DNA from 4 places in the Vreelandella lionensis genome. Region 2 is predicted to be linked to each of the others. Evidence: predicted binding sites of a transcription regulator. Region 2 holds the regulator's gene; each other region holds the start of a gene.
What was found. The regulator sigma-54, encoded in region 2, starts transcription at its own class of promoters, with help from an activator protein. The targets are predictions, from matches to a motif close to TGGCACNNNNNTTGCTNT.
Positions count from the first base shown of each region.

Region 1: a site for sigma-54 is predicted at 2,904-2,921, ahead of ACIGG6_RS10985 (P-II family nitrogen regulator). Genes of this name have one in related genera too.
Region 3: a site for sigma-54 is predicted at 2,297-2,314, ahead of ACIGG6_RS10920 (amino acid ABC transporter substrate-binding protein). Genes of this name have one in related genera too.
Region 4: a site for sigma-54 is predicted at 3,038-3,055, ahead of ACIGG6_RS09805 (HAD-IIB family hydrolase). Genes of this name have one in related genera too.

Region 1 is NZ_JBITWC010000015.1:75,950-81,223, forward strand. It holds gene ACIGG6_RS10970 (ferredoxin--NADP reductase) at 1-465, shown strand, start outside; gene glnK (P-II family nitrogen regulator) at 560-898, opposite strand; gene ACIGG6_RS10980 (ammonium transporter) at 1,164-2,411, opposite strand; gene ACIGG6_RS10985 (P-II family nitrogen regulator) at 2,499-2,837, opposite strand; gene ACIGG6_RS10990 (accessory factor UbiK family protein) at 3,187-3,528, shown strand; gene ACIGG6_RS10995 (helix-turn-helix transcriptional regulator) at 3,774-4,721, shown strand; gene ACIGG6_RS11000 (TonB-dependent siderophore receptor) at 4,853-5,274, shown strand, end outside.
Region 2 is NZ_JBITWC010000022.1:58,469-63,742, forward strand. It holds gene ACIGG6_RS13955 (KdsC family phosphatase) at 1-528, shown strand, start outside; gene lptC (LPS export ABC transporter periplasmic protein LptC) at 528-1,100, shown strand; gene lptA (lipopolysaccharide transport periplasmic protein LptA) at 1,109-1,612, shown strand; gene lptB (LPS export ABC transporter ATP-binding protein) at 1,624-2,382, shown strand; gene ACIGG6_RS13975 (RNA polymerase factor sigma-54) at 2,488-3,903, shown strand; gene hpf (ribosome hibernation-promoting factor, HPF/YfiA family) at 4,001-4,309, shown strand; gene ptsN (PTS IIA-like nitrogen regulatory protein PtsN) at 4,314-4,781, shown strand; gene rapZ (RNase adapter RapZ) at 4,847-5,274, shown strand, end outside.
Region 3 is NZ_JBITWC010000015.1:61,414-66,687, reverse strand. It holds gene ACIGG6_RS10925 (amino acid ABC transporter permease) at 1-1,130, opposite strand, end outside; gene ACIGG6_RS10920 (amino acid ABC transporter substrate-binding protein) at 1,215-2,240, opposite strand; gene ACIGG6_RS10915 (amino acid ABC transporter substrate-binding protein) at 2,466-3,491, opposite strand; gene speE (polyamine aminopropyltransferase) at 3,580-4,440, opposite strand; gene hemE (uroporphyrinogen decarboxylase) at 4,437-5,274, opposite strand, start outside.
Region 4 is NZ_JBITWC010000013.1:46,513-51,786, reverse strand. It holds gene ACIGG6_RS09815 (MBL fold metallo-hydrolase) at 1-524, opposite strand, end outside; gene ACIGG6_RS09810 (glycosyltransferase family protein) at 790-2,010, opposite strand; gene ACIGG6_RS09805 (HAD-IIB family hydrolase) at 2,030-2,977, opposite strand; gene ACIGG6_RS09800 (OmpA family protein) at 3,382-4,419, opposite strand; gene ACIGG6_RS09795 (hypothetical protein) at 4,584-5,261, shown strand; gene ACIGG6_RS09790 (FlgO family outer membrane protein) at 5,267-5,274, shown strand, end outside.

The DNA of each region.
Region 1 (5,274 bases), on a different contig from region 2:
CTGCCGGGCCGTAACCTTTACATGCTCTCGACTGGCACCGGCTTGGCGCCGTTTATGAGCCTGATTCAAGACCCGGAAGTTTACGAGCGTTTCGAGAAAGTCGTGCTGATTCACGGCGTGCGTGAAGTCTCTGAGCTGGCCTACGCCGACTTCATCACCAAAGAGCTGCCCGCCCACGAATACCTGGGCGAAGAAGTCGCCGAAAAACTGGTGTACTACCCCACGGTGACCCGTGAAGAGTTCCACACCATGGGCCGCCTGACCGACCACATTCGCAGCGGCAAGCTTTTTGAAGACACCGGCCTACCGCCGATTGACCCGCGCCAAGACCGCGCCATGATTTGCGGCAGCCCGGCGATGCTGGACGACACCAGCGCACTACTAGACGAACTGGGCCTGAATATCTCCCCGCGTATGGGCGAGCCGGGCGACTACGTCATCGAGCGTGCGTTCGTCGAGAAGTAAGGTGCTAAGAGATCAACATTAATTAGCTGCCAAACCTAAAACACCCCGCCAATGCAGTCGCGTGGCGGGGTGTTTGTTTGTACGCCATGGGGCGTTATACCGCGTCTTTACCTGTTTCGCCGGTACGAATACGGATGACCTGCTCAAGGGGCATCACAAAGATTTTACCGTCACCGATCTTACCGGTGTTGGCGACCTGGGTAATCGCGTCGATCACCTGCTCGGCCATATCGTCGTCAACGGCCACTTCCAACTTCACCTTGGGTAGGAAATCCACCACGTACTCCGCGCCACGGTAGAGTTCCGTGTGGCCCTTCTGACGGCCAAACCCTTTCACTTCCGTTACCGTAATGCCCTGCACGCCGATATCAGAGAGCGATTCGCGTACGTCATCAAGCTTGAACGGCTTGATAATGGCTGAGATCAATTTCATTGCGACATCCTCTAGCTTGGTGGCCCACTGTTATCAAAACAGCGTTATTGAACGGTTGTCATAACCCATCAAGGTTGGCGGGGCACTCGCATAGCCAAGCCCGTTACCCAGTGGGTTAAGCATACACCGCCATGGGCAGAGAATAAAAAACCAGTACGTACCTAGCTAATAACAACCAGCGTGCAACCTACCTGTGAAGGACAAAAAGGCCTCCCACGGTGGGGAGGCCAAAAGGAGCACGCCAGCTCACATGATTAGCGCAAGCTTATTTCTTAACGCTAAACTCGGGATAGGCTTCCAGACCGCACTCAGCGATATCGACGCCTTCATACTCTTCTTCTTCGCTAACGCGGATACCCATGACCGCTTTCAGCACCAGCCATACCACTAAGCTTGCGATGAAGACCCAGCCAAAGATGCCCACGATACCGATCAACTGTGCACCGAAAGAAGCATCGCCATTATTCAGCGGTACTGCCAACACACCCCAGATACCGACCACACCGTGAACGGAGATCGCACCAACCGGATCGTCCAGCTTCAGTTTGTCCAACGTTACGATAGCCGCGACAACAATCAGGCCGCCTACTGCGCCAATAATGGCAGCACCCAGCGCTGAAGGAGAAAGCGGGTCGGCGGTAATCGCCACCAGGCCAGCCAGCGCACCGTTCAGCGCCATGGTGAGGTCCGCCTTGCGGAACCACAGCTTGGCTAGAATAAGCGCGGCGATGACACCACCAGCAGCCGCTGCGTTGGTGTTCACGAACACTTGCGCAACGTTGTTAGCTGAACCGATATCGGACATTTTCAGCTCAGAGCCACCGTTGAAGCCGAACCAGCCCATCCACAGGATGAAGGTACCCAGCGTTGCCAGCGGCATATTGGCACCGGGAATCGCGTGGATAGAGCCATCTTTACCGTACTTGCCTTTACGCGGGCCAAGTACCAGCACACCGGCAAGCGCTGCAGCCGCACCGGCCATGTGCACAATGCCGGAACCCGCGTAGTCAGAGTAGCCCACTTCAGACAACCAGCCGCCGCCCCAGGTCCAGTAGCCAGACACCGGGTAGATGAACGCAGTCATCACCACGGCAAAGGCCAGGAACGCCCACAGCTTCATACGCTCAGCAACCGCACCCGAAACAATCGACATCGCGGTAGCCACAAACACTACCTGGAAGAAGAAGTCAGAACGCATGGAGTAGTAAGGCGCATCGTCGCCACCGGCCAGCACTGCATCGGCGCTGTTTTCAGTACCGATCAAGAAGCCCAGGTTCGGCAGGAAGCCGCCTGCGCTGCTGGAGTACATGATGTAGTAGCCCACCAGTAAATACATGGTGCAGGCAATCGCAAACAGTGCGATGTTTTTAGTCAGGATTTCTGCGGTGTTTTTGGAGCGAACCAAGCCCGCTTCCAGCATGGCGAAGCCTGCGGCCATCCACATGACCAGCACGCCGCAGATCAAGAAGTAGAACGTATCGAGCGCATAGCTCAAATCAGCTAACTCATTCATGAGGTGTTCCCCGTTTGTACTAAGAAAAGGTACTTGGAAGAGATACTTGGCGACGTTAAAACGTCATCAGCAACTCAAAGTCGGCCCTTAAACGGCGTCGGCACCGCGCTCACCGGTACGAATACGGATCACATCTTCCAACGGCGTCACAAACACTTTACCGTCGCCGATTTTGCCGCTATTCGCTGCGTTACAGATGGCATCCAACACGCTCTCCAGGCGCGCATCGTCTACGGCGACTTCCACTTTCACCTTGGGCAGAAAGTCGACCACGTATTCCGCACCGCGGTAGAGTTCGGTATGCCCCTTTTGACGGCCAAAGCCTTTTACTTCGGTAACCGTAATCCCTTGAACGCCGTTGTCGGCGAGTGCTTCACGAACGTCGTCAAGCTTGAATGGCTTGATGATAGCGGTGATGAGTTTCATCCCGGATCTCCCCTGCTGGCTCGGTGGATAGCGGCATGGCCGCCCGAATTTAGTGCTTGCCCTACTAATGCTCATACCGTGCCACTCACTTTTTTATTATTTAAATTCAAAAACTTAAATTATTAACATAAGTAAGTGGCGGTAACTAAGCACCGCTACCTACTACGTGCCGGACTTGCTTTGCACCATAAAAGAACATTGAAAAAAGCTAGTCGCCCCATTTCGATGCATTTGTACACGTACGCCCACCGCGCTTAATTAACAAACGGCACATGCGAATCGTCGGCGGGTTGCGTATCCTTACTCACAAGCAGTTCACATTTATGCGTGATCGTTTAAGGAGAGAGCCATGGCGCCCCAAGACCGCATTAGCCGCTTAGCCCAGCAGATCGGCGACCGTTTGCAGAATGCGTCACAAGCCCCGGAAGATATTCAGAAAGGTGTCCAGCAGGTGGTACGCGGCGCGTTTGACCGCCTGGAGCTGGTATCGCGGGAAGACTTTGATATTTTGATGGATGTGCTGCAACGCACCCGCTCGCGGGTAGAGGCCCTAGAGCGCCAAGTGGCCAGCTTGGAAGCAGCGGTAGAGGCCTCTAGCACCACCGCCGCCACGCCTGTAGAAGCTGAAGTACCGCCCGCCCCTGTGCAACCTTCCAGCACAACTAAGCCAACCGCTGACGGCGCTGAGTAAGTACGCCGTTTTGCACGGCATGGGGCAGGTTCGGCTGCCCCACTTCTTGCCCCTACCTCTCTCCCATACTCTCTCCCGTCCTCTCCCCTGCACTTAATTCAACACCTTATGCCAGTGAACAAGAATCACTATCATTGACAACCCTAGTGATAGTGCTATCGTGCGCTTATCTGCAGCCTCCCGCGTGCCGTTAAGCACCAATACGGCGCAGGCACTACGCTCCACCCACGATAGCGACTGCCCCCATGCCTCAGCAGGAACGCTTAGCAACGCCTGAAATCACCCCCTTTTCGTTGGCCCAGCTTGGCCAGCGCTTCGGCATTCACTACCGCATTGAAGGCCCTACTTCTCCGCGCCAGCCGGTCGCCACTGGTCATGTACATGACGTTAGCCTGCGCCACGGGGTGCACTTAACGCTCTCTGATTTGCAGGTAGAGCGTGGCTATACCTCCACGTCTTACCAAAGCGTGCCATGGTTCTTGAGCGTTCTCTTGGAAGGCACCATTCATCTCCAAATGGGCAAGCAGCAGATACAGCTCTCTGCAGGGGATGGCATATGCAGCCACTTTGATGCCCGACACCCACTCACGGTGCATCAACCTGTTCAGACACGCCTTCGTACTGTGAATATTGCGGTTCTGGCCACTGCACCCTTAGGGCTTCCCGCCCCGCCTGATGCTTCATGTTTGCATTGCTGGAAGCTCCCCAAGGCCCTCTGCGAAACGCTTTGCACCATTAGTGAGCAACCGCCCACGCTCTGGCGACAAGCGCTGGTATGGCAGGGGTTAGCACTGCAGTTGATTGGGTTAGGCTTGCCCGAGCGTCTGACAGCGCTACCCGAACACAAACGCCTTTCTACCCGTGATCGTCATTGCCTCACGGCACTACACTCGCGCATTGCTCAGCATCCCGCCGAGCTTTATAGCCTCACCGCATTAGCCAAAGAAGCCGCTATGAGCCCCAGCAGCCTGCGCCAGAAGTTTCGCGCCTGCTACGGCTGCACGCTGTTCGACTATATTCGCCAAGTGCGATTACAGCAGGGGTACGAGGCACTGCAACGAGGTGAGAGCGTGCAACAAGCGGCCCATCACTGTGGGTATCGGCATGCCAGCAACTTCTCCAGCGCCTTCAAACGCCACTTTGGTTTTTCCCCTCACGAGGGGAAATCGCTCCAGCGTATAGCCCGCGCTTGAGTTCCTTTCGCGTGTACAAACATGTCAGCGCGCATAGCAGGCTTGGCACGACGCATACCTTTATTTCGCCATAAAAAGCAATAATTCTCATTGCTTAATAACACTGATTCCACTTCCTCCCAGGATCACTTATGGCCTCCACCCATCGTCTGTTTTTACTGGCCCCCTTGAGCAGTGCGCTGCTCATCGCGCTGGCAACGCCTGCTGCGGCACAGCCGAGCACTGCCTTAGCCACCGTCACTGTGACTGCCCAGCAGGCAGCCACCAAAGTGGCCACGCCCTTTATCGAAACCCCACAGAGTATTTCGACCATCACCGAAACGCAGATGTCGCAACGCGGCGTCAGTACCGTACAGCGCGCCACCGACTACACCCCCGGCGTGTACAGCAATCAAATAGGAGCTTCCAACCGTTTTGATTACCTGGTGTTAAGAGGCTTCTCCGATGGCAGCTTGAGCAACACTTTTTTAGATGGCTTGAAGGTGATGGGCGACGCCAACTCCCATAGCAGCATGCGCATCGACCCCTGGTTTTTAGACAGCATCGAAGTGGT
Region 2 (5,274 bases):
GCACTACTCGACCGGCTTCGCCGCGTAAAACTGCTTGCGATTGATGTAGACGGTGTACTTACTGACGGCCGTCTCTATTTTCAGGCTGACGGTATCGAAATCAAAGCGTTTCACACCCAGGACGGTCATGGCCTGAAGTTACTCAAGCGTGTCGGCATCCATGTGGCGCTGATTACCGGCCGTGATTCACCTATGGTGAGCCAGCGCGCTGCTGCCTTAGGCATCACTCACGTGCACCAGGGCTGTGAAGACAAACTCACTACCCTGAGAGCGCTTTGTCAGCGGCTTGATATCACCTTAGAACAGGTCGCCTACTGTGGAGATGACCTACCTGATCTTGCTCCGATCAAGCGCTCCGGTGTCGGTATTACGGTCCCCAATGCTCCGGACTACATGCACACCCATGCCGACTGGATCACTGAACGCCTTGGCGGACACGGGGCTGTGCGTGAAATTTGCGATACGCTCCTAACGTCTCAAGGGCACTGGGATGCCGTACTCGATACGTATCTGCACGGACAGTCATAATGCGCTTTAGGGTAAGAAAACGGGTCTGGATCACGGTAATGGTCATCGCCCTAGGCGGCGTGCTGGTTTGGCTAGACCCTCGCGGCCCCCAGGAGACTGAGATTGACTCTGAAGCTCGTGCCCAGGAACCTGGGCACGTATTAGAGAATGCCGAAATTACCCTATTTGGCGAAACAGGCACTATTCAGCAGTCTCTGGTAACCCCACGGCTGGTGCATACTCCGCAAACGGCAATGACTGACGTGCTGTCACCCCGTGCCACGCTGTTTGATAGCGAACAACGTGAGTGGCTCGCCACGGCGAACACTGGCACCCTCAATACCGAAACCCAAGCATTAACATTGGCAGGCTCCGCGCGGCTACTAGCGCCTGAAGAGGGGTGGCAGCTTGATACCGAACTATTAAACTACGACGGGACCACCCGGCATGCCTGGAGCGACACCCACGTAGTGTTGCAGCAGCCCCCTCAGCGTATGGAAGCCTCTCGAATGGATGTATGGCTGGATGACAGCCAAGTCCGTTTAACCAACAACGTGCGCGGCGTTCATCCGCCGGCCACCCGTTCCCCTTAGGAGTCGCGATGAATGCTCTAATCCGCACTGCACTTTTTGCCCTAGCCGTGCCGCTTGTCACGATTGCACTGCCTGTAGCGGCACAAAACCAAGCGCCTATTCATGTGGAGGCCGACCGGTTAGACCTTGACCAACGAGCAGGGACAGCCGTGTACACCGGTAACGTTGACATTCGCCAAGGCAATATGCAGCTACGCGGCGAGCGTGTCGAAATTCAGCGTAACGATGCTGGCGAGTTGTCTCGCGCCATCGCTACGGGCGAGCGTGCTTACTTGCGTAACCAAATTGAAGACCAAGAAACCCCTATAGAAGGCTGGGCGCGTCGGATTATTTATCACGTTTCCGAACGCCGGGTTGAGCTGATTGACCAAGCTGAGCTGACCCAGCAAGGAGATCACTTCCAAGGTGGACGTTTAGAGTACTTTATCGATCAAGAAGTAGTACAAGCACGCTCTGACGTTAGCGGCAGTGAAAATCAGCGTATTCGTATGACCCTTCAGCCCGAACAATAGGAAGTGGCCACGTGGCAGCATCAACATCCCCAGAACCCACACCAGTAAAAACGCTCTACGCCCATCATTTAGCGAAGAGCTATAAGCGCCGCCGTGTGGTTAAAGATATTAATCTGGAAATCACTCAAGGTAGCGTGGTTGGGCTACTTGGCCCTAATGGTGCAGGTAAAACCACCTCGTTTTATATGATTGTGGGGTTGGTCAAATCGGATGCGGGCAAAGTAGGCATTGACGACCTTGACCTCACTCATGCTCCTATGCATGAACGCGCCATGGCAGGGATTGGTTACCTACCCCAGGAAGCTTCCATCTTCCGCAAGCTCTCCGTGGCCGACAACATTATGGCCATTTTAGAGACACGCAAAGAGCTTGATCGAAGCGCCCGGGAAGCACAACTTGAGTTACTACTTGAAGATTTTCACATCACTCATATACGCGACAACTTAGGCATGAGTCTTTCTGGGGGCGAACGCCGCCGTGTTGAAATCGCCCGCTCTTTGGCCACCGAACCGGCCTTTATCCTGCTGGATGAACCTTTTGCCGGGGTTGACCCGATTTCCGTTGGGGAAATTAAAACTATCATTCGAGCGTTAAAGAAACGCCACATTGGTGTATTGATCACCGACCATAACGTTCGTGAAACGCTGGATATTTGTGATATTGCCTACATTGTTGGCGACGGTCACATCATTGCCAGTGGAAACGCCCAGGAAATCCTCAACAACCAGAAGGTTCGAGATGTCTATTTAGGCGCCGATTTCCGCCTTTAAACAGTGACCTGCAGAAGCATTTCTTTTAGTGGCATGCTTATTGCACTTGCACCAAGCCATAACTCGCTCTAGGGTGGAGCTTTCTGATTAACGAGTGGTTCTCAGATGGTCATGAAAGCTTCTCTCCAATTGCGTATCGGCACACAGCTGACCATGACACCTCAGCTGCAGCAGGCTATCGCCCTGCTTCAGCTATCGACGCTGGACCTTCGTCAAGAAATTCAGCAAGCGCTAGATGCCAATCCCATGCTTGAGCAAGAAGATGAGTTTGGCGAGCAGGCTGTCAGTGAGCCTCAAGAGGCTGAGTGGTCCGAGAGCATCCCCAACGAACTCTCCGTCGACAGTGACTGGTCAGATACCTATCAAGACATAGGCAGCCTGGGTGGCAGCAGTGAAGGCCCCGACTTCGAGCGCCAAGCCGCTGGACAAAGCCTACATGGCCACCTGCTATGGCAACTGGCCATGACAGACTTTAGCCCGCGAGAATACGCCATCGCGGAAAGCCTGATTGATGCGCTGGATGCCAACGGCTATCTCACCCAGCCGCTTAATGACATTCGGGAAGGATTAAAAGCCCAAGGCCATGACAGCTTAAGCCAGCGGGAAGTGGAAAATACCCTGCTGCGCTTGCAGCAATTTGAGCCCACCGGCGTCTTTGCCCGAGACCTGCGTGAATGCCTGATGCTGCAACTCGCCTCACTACCCGAGGACACCCCGCTGCTAATGCCCGCCAAACGGCTGGTTCGCCAGTTTTTGGAAGCATTAGGCAAAGACGATATGCGGCTTCTCAAGCGCCGTTTAAGCCTTGATGACGAGCAGCTTGACGATGTCATCCGTTTAATTCGCAGCCTTGACCCACGCCCTGGGAGCACCTATGGCGTTACCGACGACAGCTACATCACCCCCGACCTAGTCGTTCGGCATGACAATGAAGGCTGGCATTTAGAGCTCAATCCAGAAGCACTACCACGCTTGCGTATACAGCCCGACTACGCCAGCTTGATCAAACGCGCAGACAAAAGCCAAGACAACCAGTTCCTCAAAGAGCACCTCCAAGAAGCCCGCTGGCTGATCAAAAGCTTATCGAGTCGCAATGACACGCTGCTACGAGTTGGGCGTGAAATTATTGCACGCCAAATTGGCTTTCTGGAGCATGGCGAAGAAGCAATGAAACCGCTGATTTTAGCGGATATTGCTGAAGCGGTAGAGATGCACGAATCCACCATATCCCGTGTGACCACGCAGAAATTTATTCACACGCCGCGGGGCGTTTTCGAGCTTAAGTACTTCTTCTCAAGCCAGGTAAGCGGCCAAGACGGCGGCGACAGCCACTCCAGCACAGCCATTCGTGCCCGCATCAAAAAGCTGATTCAGGATGAACCCTCAGGAAAACCGCTCTCCGATAGCCGCTTGGTGACTCTACTTGAAGAGGGGGGCATTAGCGTTGCACGGCGTACTGTCGCAAAATACCGGGAGTCAATGGGCATTCCCTCGTCAAGTGAGCGCCGTCGTTTACGCTAGTTAAACGGTACGTATGAACAAACTCAACGCAAGGGCTTTGCAATAGCGTAAAAAGGGTTACAATCGAAGTACAGTCCGATGGATAAGGAGCACGTCAATGCAAGTAAACATCACTGGTCATCACGTTGAACTGACTGACGCCTTGCGTGACTACGTTAACGAAAAGCTGGAACGCGTTGAACGCCATTACGACAACATTACCACGGTGCAAGTGACCTTATCTGTTGAGAAGGAGCGCCAGCAAGCAGCCTGCACACTGCACGCTGCCGGTGCAGACCTTCACGCCGAAGCGCTTGATAACGACATGTATGCCGCTATTGATGCGCTAGCAGACAAAATCGATCGTCAACTCGTTAAACATAAGGAAAAAGCACAAGCTCGCGCCCAGGGCGCTGGTGTGCGTTAACTCAATGACGTTGGAAACCATCCTCCCCCCGGAGCGCGTGCTTTATGACGTTCCCGGGGGCAGCAAAAAACGGGTGCTGGAGTTTTTCAGCACCTTTATCGCCCAAAATACACCCAGCCTAGATAGCCAAGAGGTGTTTAGCCGCCTCATTGGCCGCGAGCGACTAGGCAGTACGGGGATAGGCAACGGGGTTGCCATCCCCCACGCTCGCAGTCCTCACTGTAGCGCACCCATTGCTGGCTTTTTAAAGCTTGCTGAGCCAGTAGACTTCGACGCCATTGATGGCGACCCGGTGGATCTTGTGTTTGTGCTGCTGGTACCAGAAGAGGCAGATGACACCCACCTAGCACTGCTTGGCCAAGTGGCTACTATTATGAACGACGCCCATACGCGTCAGCAGTTGCGTAAAGCCGATAGTCAGCGCGAACTCTTAGCACTTATTACCGCCAAGATTCGCGAACAAGCCGCCTAGGCTTTATGGGCGGTGGCCACTGCACGCAGCGATAATTTCCTCCTATGCAAGCCAAGAGAGACGCTATGCAACTGGTGATCATTAGCGGCCGTTCAGGGTCCGGTAAATCTATCGCCTTACAAGCGCTAGAGGATCTTGGCTACTACGCTATCGACAATTTACCCGCCATGCTGCTGGGCTCATTAGTTGATGAACTACGTGAGCAAGGCGAGCGCACTCACTTAGCAGTGAGCATTGACGCGCGCAACCTTCCTACGGCGCTTGAACGCCTCCCAGCTTTACTGGAAGAACTACGCCAGCGAGAAATTCGTTTTCAGGTCATCTATCTGACCACGGATGCGCGCATTCTTTTGGAGCGTTACTCAGCCACCCGCCGTCGCCATCCCCTTACCCGGGATAGCGAAATGACGTTGGAAGAGGCCATCAATAAAGAAGAAGAGACGCTGCTTGAAATTCGCGATCTCGCTGACTTGTTGATCGATACGTCGCGCTT
Region 3 (5,274 bases), on a different contig from region 2:
CTGATCGTCAGATAGACCGCCATGGTCATGGCAATGACCTCAATGGCTTGGCCTGTCTGGTTCAGCGTGGTACCCGCAAACACCGACACGAGGTCTGGGTAGCCAATAGCGGTGGCCAGCGACGAGTTCTTAATCAAGTTCAGGTACTGGCTGGTCAGCGGGGGAATAATGACCCGCAACGCCTGGGGAATGACCACCAAACGCAGCACTAGGTTACGCGGCAGACTCAGGGCCTGTGCCGCTTCGGTTTGGCCATGAGAAATGGCCTGTATGCCTGAGCGCACGATCTCGGCGATGAACGAGGCGGTGTAGATCGATAGTGCAAACCATAGCGCCAGGAACTCGGGAATCACCGTAATACCGCCGCGGAAGTTAAAGCCACGCAGTTCGGGCATTTCCCAAGTGACGGGCACGCCAGTCACAAACATAACCAACAGCGGCAAGCCAAAAATCAGCGCAAAGGAGATCCAGTAGGCAGGAATACGTTTCCCCGTGGCTTCCTGGCGGCGCTTCGCCCAAATCACCAGCGCAATGCTGGCCACAATGGCGATCACAAAGGTCACGGGAATTAGCCCAAAACCGGACTCAAACAGCGGTTCTGGTAGATACAATCCGCGCACGTTGAGGAAAAACGCTTCCCCAAAGGCAAGGCTGTCCCTGGCGCTTGGCAGGGTGCGCAGCACGGCAAAATACCAAAAGAAAATCTGCAGCAGAAGCGGAATATTCCGGAACGTTTCGATATACGCCGCGGCCAGCTTGGCGATCAGCCAGTTGGGCGATAGGCGAGCGATACCGACAATAAAACCAATGATGGTGGCGGCGATCACGCCTAACCCGCCCACCAGTAGCGTATTCAGTAGGCCAACGAAAAAGGTGCGGCCATAGGTGCTTTGGGAAGAGTAGTCGATCAGACTCTGTACGATCCCAAAACCGGCGGTATTACTCAGGAAACCAAAGCCTGTGGTGATACCCCGAGAGGAGAGGTTGTCTTGCACGTTGCCGACGATATAGAACAGAAAGGCGATGACAGCGGCAATCAGCAGACATTGGAAGATGAGCGCACGTTTGGCGCGGTCTCGCCAAAACGGTGGCTTTTGGCCAACGGGGCGAGCGTTAGGTCTTACGGACATGGGTGGCGTCTCCGCGATACGGAAGGTCAATCAAATGGCCCGCCATGACCAAAAAGGGTGGCGGGCCGGGGTCAAGCGAGACGCTTAGCGAATCGGCGGTGCGTACTGGAAGCCGCCTTGGTTCCACAGGGCGTTAACACCGCGCTCAATTTCCAGCGGTGAACCCATACCTACGTTGCGCTCGAAGCTTTCACCGTAGTTACCCACTTGGCTCAGGATGTTGTAAGCCCAGTCGGATTCAAGTCCCATGCCTTCACCGTAGTTACCGTCCTGGCCGAGCAGGCGAGCCACGTCCGGGTTCTCAGAGCTGAGCATCTCTTCAGCGTTCTCGCTGGTGACGCCGTACTCTTCACCGTTGATCATGGCGAACAGCGACCACTTCACGATGTTAAACCACAGGTCGTCGCCTTGGCGTACTACCGGGCCCAGCGGCTCTTTCGAAATAACGTCGGGCAGAATCATTGCAGAAGCGGGGTCGTCCAGTTGGATGCGCAGAGCGGCCAACTGAGAGGTGTCAGAGGTTAGTACGTCACAGCGGCCAGCCTGGAAGCCGCCTACCGTTTGCTCAGAAGTATCGAAAACGATGGGGTCAAACTCCATGCCGTTGGCACGGAAGTAGTCCGCCAGGTTCAGCTCAGTAGTGGTACCGGACTGGATACAAATAGCCGCGCCATCCAGCTCCGAAGCACTGGAGATACCCAGGTCACGAGACACCAAGAAGCCTTGGCCGTCGTAGAAGGTCACCCCGGTGAAGTTTAGGCCTAGCGTGGTGTCACGGGTGGTCGTCCAGGTGGTGTTACGAGAAAGGACATCCACTTCGCCGGACTGAAGGGCAGTGAAGCGCTCAACGGCGTTCAAGGAGATGTAGTTGACGGCGTCTGCGTCGCCCAGTACTGCTGCGGCTACGGCGCGACATACGTCAACGTCCAGGCCCTGCCAGTTACCGTTATCGTCTGGGGCGGAAAAACCTGGTAAGCCGTCGCTGACGCCACACTGTACGGCACCGCGCTCGCGGGTATCTTCTAATGTATCGGCTTGCGCGGTGGCAACACCGGCGAGGGTAATAGCACCAGCGGAGGCCAGCAGTACCAGGTGTTTCTTATTAATCATGTTTGTTCCCCTTCCTCGATTTAATGTCATTATGCATGGTGATGCATCATTAAAAGCTAGCAAGGAAGGTGCCAAGAAAGATATGCCGTCAAATTCAGCGCTTTTCAACGTAAAATCAGCGAATTTGACGAAGGTAGTGGTGCAAAAAAATAGGCCAGCAGCTACGCCATGCGCTTTTTTGGTGCGCAGCCGCTGGCGGAGGTCGGTGGCTAGTCGCCTAGCGTGTTAGCGAATAGGTGGCGCGTACTGAATGCCGCCATCTTTCCACAGAGCGTTCAGACCGCGCGCAATGTTGAAATCAGAGTCCGCGCCCACGTTGCGGTCATAAATGTCCGCATAGTTACCCACCTGTTTGACGATTTGGTAAGCCCAGTCTGACGAAAGGCCCATGGCTTCACCAAAATCGCCATCTTGCCCAAGTAGGCGCATCACATCGGGGTTTTCTGAGCTTAGCTGCTCATCCACGTTGGCTTGGCTGACGCCCAGCTCTTCGGCATTCAGCATGGCAAACAGCGACCACTTCACGATGTTGAACCACTGGTCATCGCCTTGGCGCACTGCTGGGCCAAGCGGCTCTTTGGAGATGATCTCCGGTAGTACCACGGCCATATTGGGGTCGGCCAGTTGAATGCGCTGGGCGTAGAGCTGCGAGGCATCCGAGCTCAATACATCGCAGCGGCCTGCTTCGAAGCCCGCAATCGACTGTTCAGGTGAATCAAACACCACCGCATCATAGGTCATGTTGTTAATGCGGAAGTAGTCGGAAAGGTTGAGTTCGCTGGTGGTGCCTGACTGGGTGCAAACAGCCGCCCCATCCAGTTCTTTTGCGCTCTGTACGCCGAGGTCGCTGGCCACCATAAACGCCTGGCCGTCGTAGTAGCTGACGCCAGTGAAGTTCATCCCTAGCGTGGTGTCGCGGCTAGAGGTCCAGGTGGTGGTGCGGGAGAGTACGTCCACCTCGCCCGACTGTAGTGCGGCAAAGCGTTCCACCGAGTCTAACGGCACGAAATTGACCTTGCTAGCATCGCCCAGCGCAGCGGCGGCAATAGCGCGACACACGTCGGTGTCCAGGCCGCGGTATTGGTCGTTATCGTCCAGCGATGAGAAGCCGGGCTGGGCCGCGTTAACGCCGCAGCGCACGCTGTCACGCTCTTGTACGGTCTCTAGGGTATCGGCCATGGCCGTGGCAGGTAGCCAGAGAGCGGGTGCTAACAGAGTGATTCCCAATCCTAACCAACGCGTTGTAGTCATTTATTATTCCTTAACGTCGAGCGCAGCAACTCCTGCGCATAAAAAAGGCCGGGCAGAGCCCGGCCTGATACATAGCGGAACCGCGAAGTTATGCGAACGCTTTACGCATAAAGGGCGGCAGCGCCAGGGCACCACGGTGGGCATCTACTGTGTAGTACTGTAGCGGCATTTCGTGGCTGGCGGCAGCCTCTTCACGGAAGCTTTTAACGTTGGTGCTTTTGCCTGCCAGCGTCACGCTCCACCAGCCGGAAGGGTACACCGGCTGGGGGAAGGGCAGGGTGGCTACGCTATCAAAGCCTGCTTCGCGCATGTCGTTACGCAGCTCGCGGATGATTGAGCCGCTGTGATACAGCGGTGACTCACTCTGCTGCACCATGACGCCGCCGCTTTTCAGAATGCGGTGGCAGCGCTTCAAAAAGTCGGTTTTGAACAGGCCTTCGGCAGGGCCTACCGGGTCAGTGGAGTCGATGATCAGCACGTCGATGCTCTCGTCGGCAGCGTCGTCGACCCATTTCACGCCGTCGGCAAACAGCAGCTCGGCGCGGGGGTCGCCGTTGGCTTCCACCAGCGACGGGAAAAAGCGCTCGGAGGCTTTGGTGACTTCTTCATCAATGTCGATCTGAGTGACTTTTTCAACGCCCGGATGGCGCAGCACTTCTTTCAGCGTGCCGCAGTCGCCGCCGCCAATAATCACCACCCGCTTGGGGTCTTGATGGGTGAACAGCGCCGGGTGAGCAATCATCTCGTGGTAGAGGAAGTTGTCGCGATCGGTCAGCATCACGCAGCCATCCAGCACCATCAGGTTGCCGTAGGTTTCGGTGGCGTACACTTCCAGGTGCTGGTAAGGGCTTTGCACATCCAGCAGTTTTTCGGTGATTTTCAGCGAGAAAGCGCTGCCGTGGCTATCAAAGACTTCGGTAAACCACTGGTCGTCGCGTAAGTCGCTCATTGCTTGGCTCCTGGGCACTGGTCGTTCGTTTGGGTCGGAATGCCCTGATGGTACTGCGGGCTTAAGTCGTGCAGCGCCTCCATAAAGGCGGTGACGTGATCGGGATTGGTGAACTGGCTGATGCCGTGGCCCAAGTTGAACACGTGGCCCGGGCCGTGGCCGTAACTCTCCAGCACGCGGGCCACTTCGGCGCGAATGGCAGAGGGGCGAGCAAACAGCACGTTGGGGTCTAAATTACCCTGCAGGGCAACTTTATGGCCCACACGGGCGCGGGCGTCGGAAAGCTCGGTCGACCAATCGATACCCAGCGCGTCGGCACCGGCGCAAGCAATGTGTTCAAGCCACTGGCCGCCGTTTTTGGTGAACAGAATCACCGGCACGCGGCGGCCGTCGTGTTCGCGGATCAGCCCGGAAACGATCTGCTCCATATAGCGCAGCGAGAACTCTAGGTAAGCAGGCGTGGAGAGCGCGCCGCCCCAGGTATCGAAAATCTGTACCGCCTGAGCACCGGCACGAATCTGCGCGTTCAGGTAGTCAGTGACCGACTGCGCGAGGGTATCCAGCAGCTGGTGCATGGTGTCCGGCGTGTCGTACAGCATGGTTTTTAGGTGACGGAAATCCTTGCTGGAACCGCCTTCGACCATGTACGTCGCCAGCGTCCAGGGGCTGCCGGAGAAACCGATCAGCGGCATGCGGCCGTTCAGCTCGCGGCGAATCGTGGATACCGCCCGCATCACGTAGTCCAGGTCGCGCTCGGCGTTTGGCACCGTCAGCGCCGCTACTTCTTCCGGCGTGCGGACGGTTTTTCTGAATTTGGGGCCTTCACCGGTTTCG
Region 4 (5,274 bases), on a different contig from region 2:
CAGCGCGCGGTGCCGTAATCCGGCATAAACAGGGTATCGCCCACAAAGGCGGCATCGCCCACCACATAGGTCAAGCAGGCTGGCGTATGACCCGGCGTATGCAGCACCCGCCCTTCAAGTGCACCGATGTTGAAGGTGTCGCCTTCTTTAAAGAGCGCATCGAACTGACTGCCGTCACGCGCAAACTCGGTGCCTGCATTAAACGCTTTACCAAAAATCTCCTGCACCTCGACGATATGAGCACCAATGCCCGTTTTGCCTCCTAACTGATCATGCAGATACGGCGCTGCGGAGAGGTGGTCGGCGTGGACATGGGTTTCCAATATCCAAGCCACTTCCAGCCGCTTTTCACGGACAAACGCTATAATTTGATTAGCTGAACGAACATCAGTGCGCCCTGCCGCGTAATCAAAGTCCAGAACAGAGTCGATAATGGCGCACGCGCTGCTATCAGGGTCTTGCACCACATAGCTGAACGTATTGGTTGGCTCATCAAAGAAGTGGGTAACGATAGGGCGCTGCATTCTGGAGCCTCCTGAGGATGGTGAGGATGGACTGCTATCAGTGGATCTATACAGTGAGTGTAGCGCAATAATGGTTATATATTTATATCAATTTATAATTACAGTACCTTTGTTTCTACTTTATGTTTATTAGATCGTCAGAATCCGCGCCCCCTCTAAGCAGTGGATAGAAAGGGTTTGCATTACAGACAGGTATAAAAAAACCGCTGCAGCTCACCGTGCAGCGGTTTCGAGAAACTGAGGCAACTTACGCTGATGCCTATCGTTACACCTTCCCTTGGTTATCCAACTCTACCGCCTCATGCATCCGCGCCAGTATGTCGGGTACAGCGGCCTGAACGCGGTTCCAGCTAGGAATAAATGGCCGTTCGCGGGGGTTATCCAAAAACAGGTTGCCCGCTTCCAGCAGGTTGCTGGCAAATAACTCCACCGCCTGCTCTTCACAGTGACGGTCTAAACTCAGGCCGTTCATGGTGGCGTCGTGGTCGTAGGCTTCGATCAAATCGAGTGCTAAACGATAGTACGTGGCTTTTAGCGTGCGGAAGTCTTCACTGCTAAAGCTCACGCCTTGGGTGGCCAGCTTGCGATACAGCGCTTTAGCGATATCCAGGCTCATGCGGTTAAGGCCTGCATTGGCGTCATCTTCGCTAACGGGCTGATGCTTGTGGTCGTAAGCATCGGCAATATCGACCTGACATAGCTGGCGGTGGGAGTAGTTGCGCTGCAGCTCAGAGAGTACGCCAATTTCCAGCCCCCAGTCGGCAGGAATACGGATGCCTTCCAGCACATCGCTGCGCATTGCAAACTCCCCAGAGAGCGGGTAGCGGAAGCTATCTAAGTAGTCCAAATAGGGTAGCGGCCCGCATACCGTTTTTAGTGCCCGCAGCAGCGGCGTCACCATCAATCGAGAAACGCGGCCGTTCAGTTTTCCTTCCGCGATGCGCGGGTAGTAGCCCTTACAGAAGCTGTAGTTAAAACGTGGATGAGCCACGGGGTACATGAGCCGAGCCAACAGGCTGCGGTCGTAGGTCAAGATATCGCAGTCGTGTAATCCCACCACCGACGAACGCCCAGACGCCAGCACGTAACCTGCGCAGTACCACACATTGCGCCCTTTGCCTGGCTCTAACGCTCCCAGACCGTGGCTTTCCAGCTCGGCGTCTAACTCGCGTAGGCGTGGCCCGTCGTTCCATAGAATGCGCGTATGCTGGGGCAAGCGAGAGAAAAACTCCCGGGCGTACAAGAATTGCTCACGGTCGGCGCGGTCCAGGCCAATTACAATCTCGTTGAGGTAAGGCACCTTCACTAACTCATCCACGATGGCAGAAAGCGCCGGACCCTCTAGCTCGGAAAACAGCGACGGTAGTATCAACCCCATCGGGCGACGCTTAGCAAACTGACTCAGCTCCTGCTCCAGTGCCTCTACCGGGCGGCGAGTTAGGTTATGAAAATCGGTGATAACGCCATTTTGATGAAAGTCACTCATTCGCTGATCCCCTTTTGGGTTAGGCCGTTTCTGGTTGTTGGCTGAGTACCGCCGCTAGTCGGCGGTCGTCTCGCCCCCACCAGTGGGCCACCCCCTCGGCCCAGCCCGTTGGTCCAGTTTCTTTAGTGCGATAAAGTGCTGTGTTCGTGGGTGTGACGGTTAAGTCGTGGCAGCCTTTAATCACGACGGCCTGATCGACGGCATCGAGCATGGAAATATCATTGGGGCCATCGCCTAGCCCTAATGAGAGCGGCGCACGACCCCGTAAAGCGGTAAATCGTTTAACAAGCCAGTCAACGGCACTGCCTTTATCCGAGGCCTTACCCATTACGTGCCAAAAGCGCCCGCCTTGCGTCAGCGTCAACCCATCGCCCTCAAGCGCTAAGCGAAAGTTTGCCAGCGCGGCCTCGTCGTCTTCCCAGATAAGCGGCTCGCTGCCTTCACGCTTTCGGGCAGCCTTGGCACGGGGTTCATCTAAACCGGTAAGCGCCATGACTTGGGCAATATCCAGCTCACTCATACGGGTAAAACGAACTCCCAGGCGTTTGCGCCAGACGTTAAGCCGTGCCCGGATAAAGCCCACATCTACTCCAGTGTGTTTAACCACCACGCCATCCAGGCCACTACCTGGGCGGTCTAGCCGTGCGTGACACCAGCCCGGTGGCAGGCCAATCACAGCGCCGTTTTCCGCCACAAATGGGGTAGCCGTCAGGCCTAGCGCTTCACGCAGGGAAATAAGTTCGGCACGGGTTTTACTAGTGACCGGTATAACGGGCACGCCCAGCTGTTTTAGGCGCGCTAGCCAAGGCGATGCCGGTGAGAAGTCATAGCTGTGGTGGTCTAGCAAGGAACCGTCTAGGTCAGTGACCACCAAGCGCGGTTGAAGCGCTGGGTCAGCACTACCGGGCGACAGCGCTATATCAGGCAACTCGGTCTGAGTATGTGCAGTGCGAGTCTGTTCGGTCATGGCACCACCTTATTGCAATCTTAAAAGCCGTTACGCAGGCGTCTCTTTCAGATAAGCAATAAAGCAGAATATATGCCAATGAAGTTCATCTAATATAAATCAAATACTTAAAATCAAAGAAAGGGCGCTGAAGGCTTGAGCACCAAAAAAGCGCATCAGAAAAGCACCAAATAGGTGCAAAAATGGTGAACTAATTTTTTCATTTAAGATATCGGCCTAAAAGCCTACAAAAAATTGCACAAGCGCTTGGCAAAATCTCATAAATAGCTATACTCATATTGTACTCACTGACATTCATGTACACCCCCTCACCTGATGTCAGTGGGCTGCAGTGAGCCAAGCCCTTTAATGCCCGCCACCCCCGGCGGGCTTTTTTATTGTGCTTACCCTTTGGCTAGTGCGCCCTACTCCACATGGATGACCACTTCCACCCGGCGGTTACGGGCACGCCCTTCTGCCGTGCTGTTATCTTCTAACGGCTGGGTCGCCGCTAGGCCCACTGCCCGTAAACGCTCAGAGGCCACACCCGCCTCCTCCAAGGCTTCTACAATGGCGATAGCACGGGCGCTTGAAAGCGCCCAGTTAGATGAAAACTCCGGCGTGTTAATGGTTTGGCTATCGGAGTGCCCCTCTACCCATACTTCACCATCGTAGCGCTGAATGGTTTCCAGCAGGCTACCCACCAACGATGAGCCGCCTTCGGTAAGCTCCGCCATAGCAGAAGGGAACAGCAGCCTATCTTGCACCCGCAAGCTAATACCCTCCGCCACACGGGAGACCTCTACGCCCTCTAAATTTGGCAGATACGCGGACGTTTCAACGCGCTCAGGCAGGCTTGTGTCCAGCGCTAGGGCGCTGCTGATGGCCTCATCGCTGATTTCCTGAACATTAACCGGGGGGCGATCCGTCAGCAGCACCATATAATCTGCCATGGGCGAAGCGGCCACCTCTTCTTCTACGCGCACCAAAGGAGTAGGAAGTATCGGTATCAGGCGTTCAGACAGCGTCTTAACGAACGGTAGCTCATCGGCCGGCGTTAGCTCTGCTGGCTCAGGGAGTGCTAATAGCGGCGGCACGCTAAAGGTGGAGACAGAACGGGTGGGTAAACCCGCCACACCCAGCGCGGCACTAATCGCCATCGGATTTAGCGTTCCAGGGGCAGATGCCAACATCGGGCTACGTTGTGAACGAAATTCATCCAACACATCTGGCAGCGGCACTTCCAGCGGTGGCGCAATGAGGTTATCAGGCTCAACCTGGTTATCCGCAGATGACCACTCCGGGCTTGTCACCCCAGCTGCGGCGATAATAATCACAAACAGTGCCACCAACAGCGTCATAATGTCGATGTAGCTAATCATCCAGCCGCTATTGCTCTCGTCTTCGGGGTACGCAGACAACAGCGAATCATGGCGTGGGCCGCTGCGGTGGTCTTCAAGCATGGGTGTTATCACTCATTCAAGTTTCTAACCTCGTGGCCGATCTAAGCTAAGCATGGCAAACTAGTCTATCAAATAGCTGTTTAGTAGCGATAAGGAACTATCAGGTGCGCATTCTTCCCACGTCATTCCCCATTGTCCACTTTTTACGCCCCGTTGGCCTGGGAATGGCCAGCCTGATGCTGAGTGGTTGTTTTTATGCCAACACATCACAGGCACCTATCGCCACTACTTACCCTTACACGGAACAGCAGCGCATGCAGGCGGCCCATCACTGGGATGTACTCGCACGCCATGAAGCTACCCAAATCCTACAGCGCGAACGCGTGCGTTTTCGTGATTTTTACATCACCCCCGCAGAAGAAAGCAGCGCCTCTGCCTATAGTGGCGGCGAGTTTGGTCGGGGCTTTCGTACTTTGCTCACCAGCGAGCTAGTATCACGCGGCGCGACATTGATGACCGTTCCCACAGCGAATACCGCCAACATTCATGTCGGTGTTGAAGTTGTGACGCATAGAGATCGTGGCTTTATACGCCCGCCCGTGGGCGCATTCACAGCCTTAACCGCTGGCATTGCTGTGGCCACCATTCCTTATAATCAGTGGAGCGAGCCAGCCCTGGGCCTTATCCCTGGCGCGATTGCTGCCGATATTACCAGCGGCAGCTGGACGCATACCGGCAATGAAGAAGTGATTATTACCACCCAAATTTTAGACGGCGAACGAATCCTCTACTCCTCCTCCAATATCTATTACATTAATGCAGGTGACCGCCGTCACTACGCGCCGCACCGGGTTCCCCAAGCGCCCACCACACCCACAGTTTCTATCACCGACACCTGGTAATGTTTATGTCTTT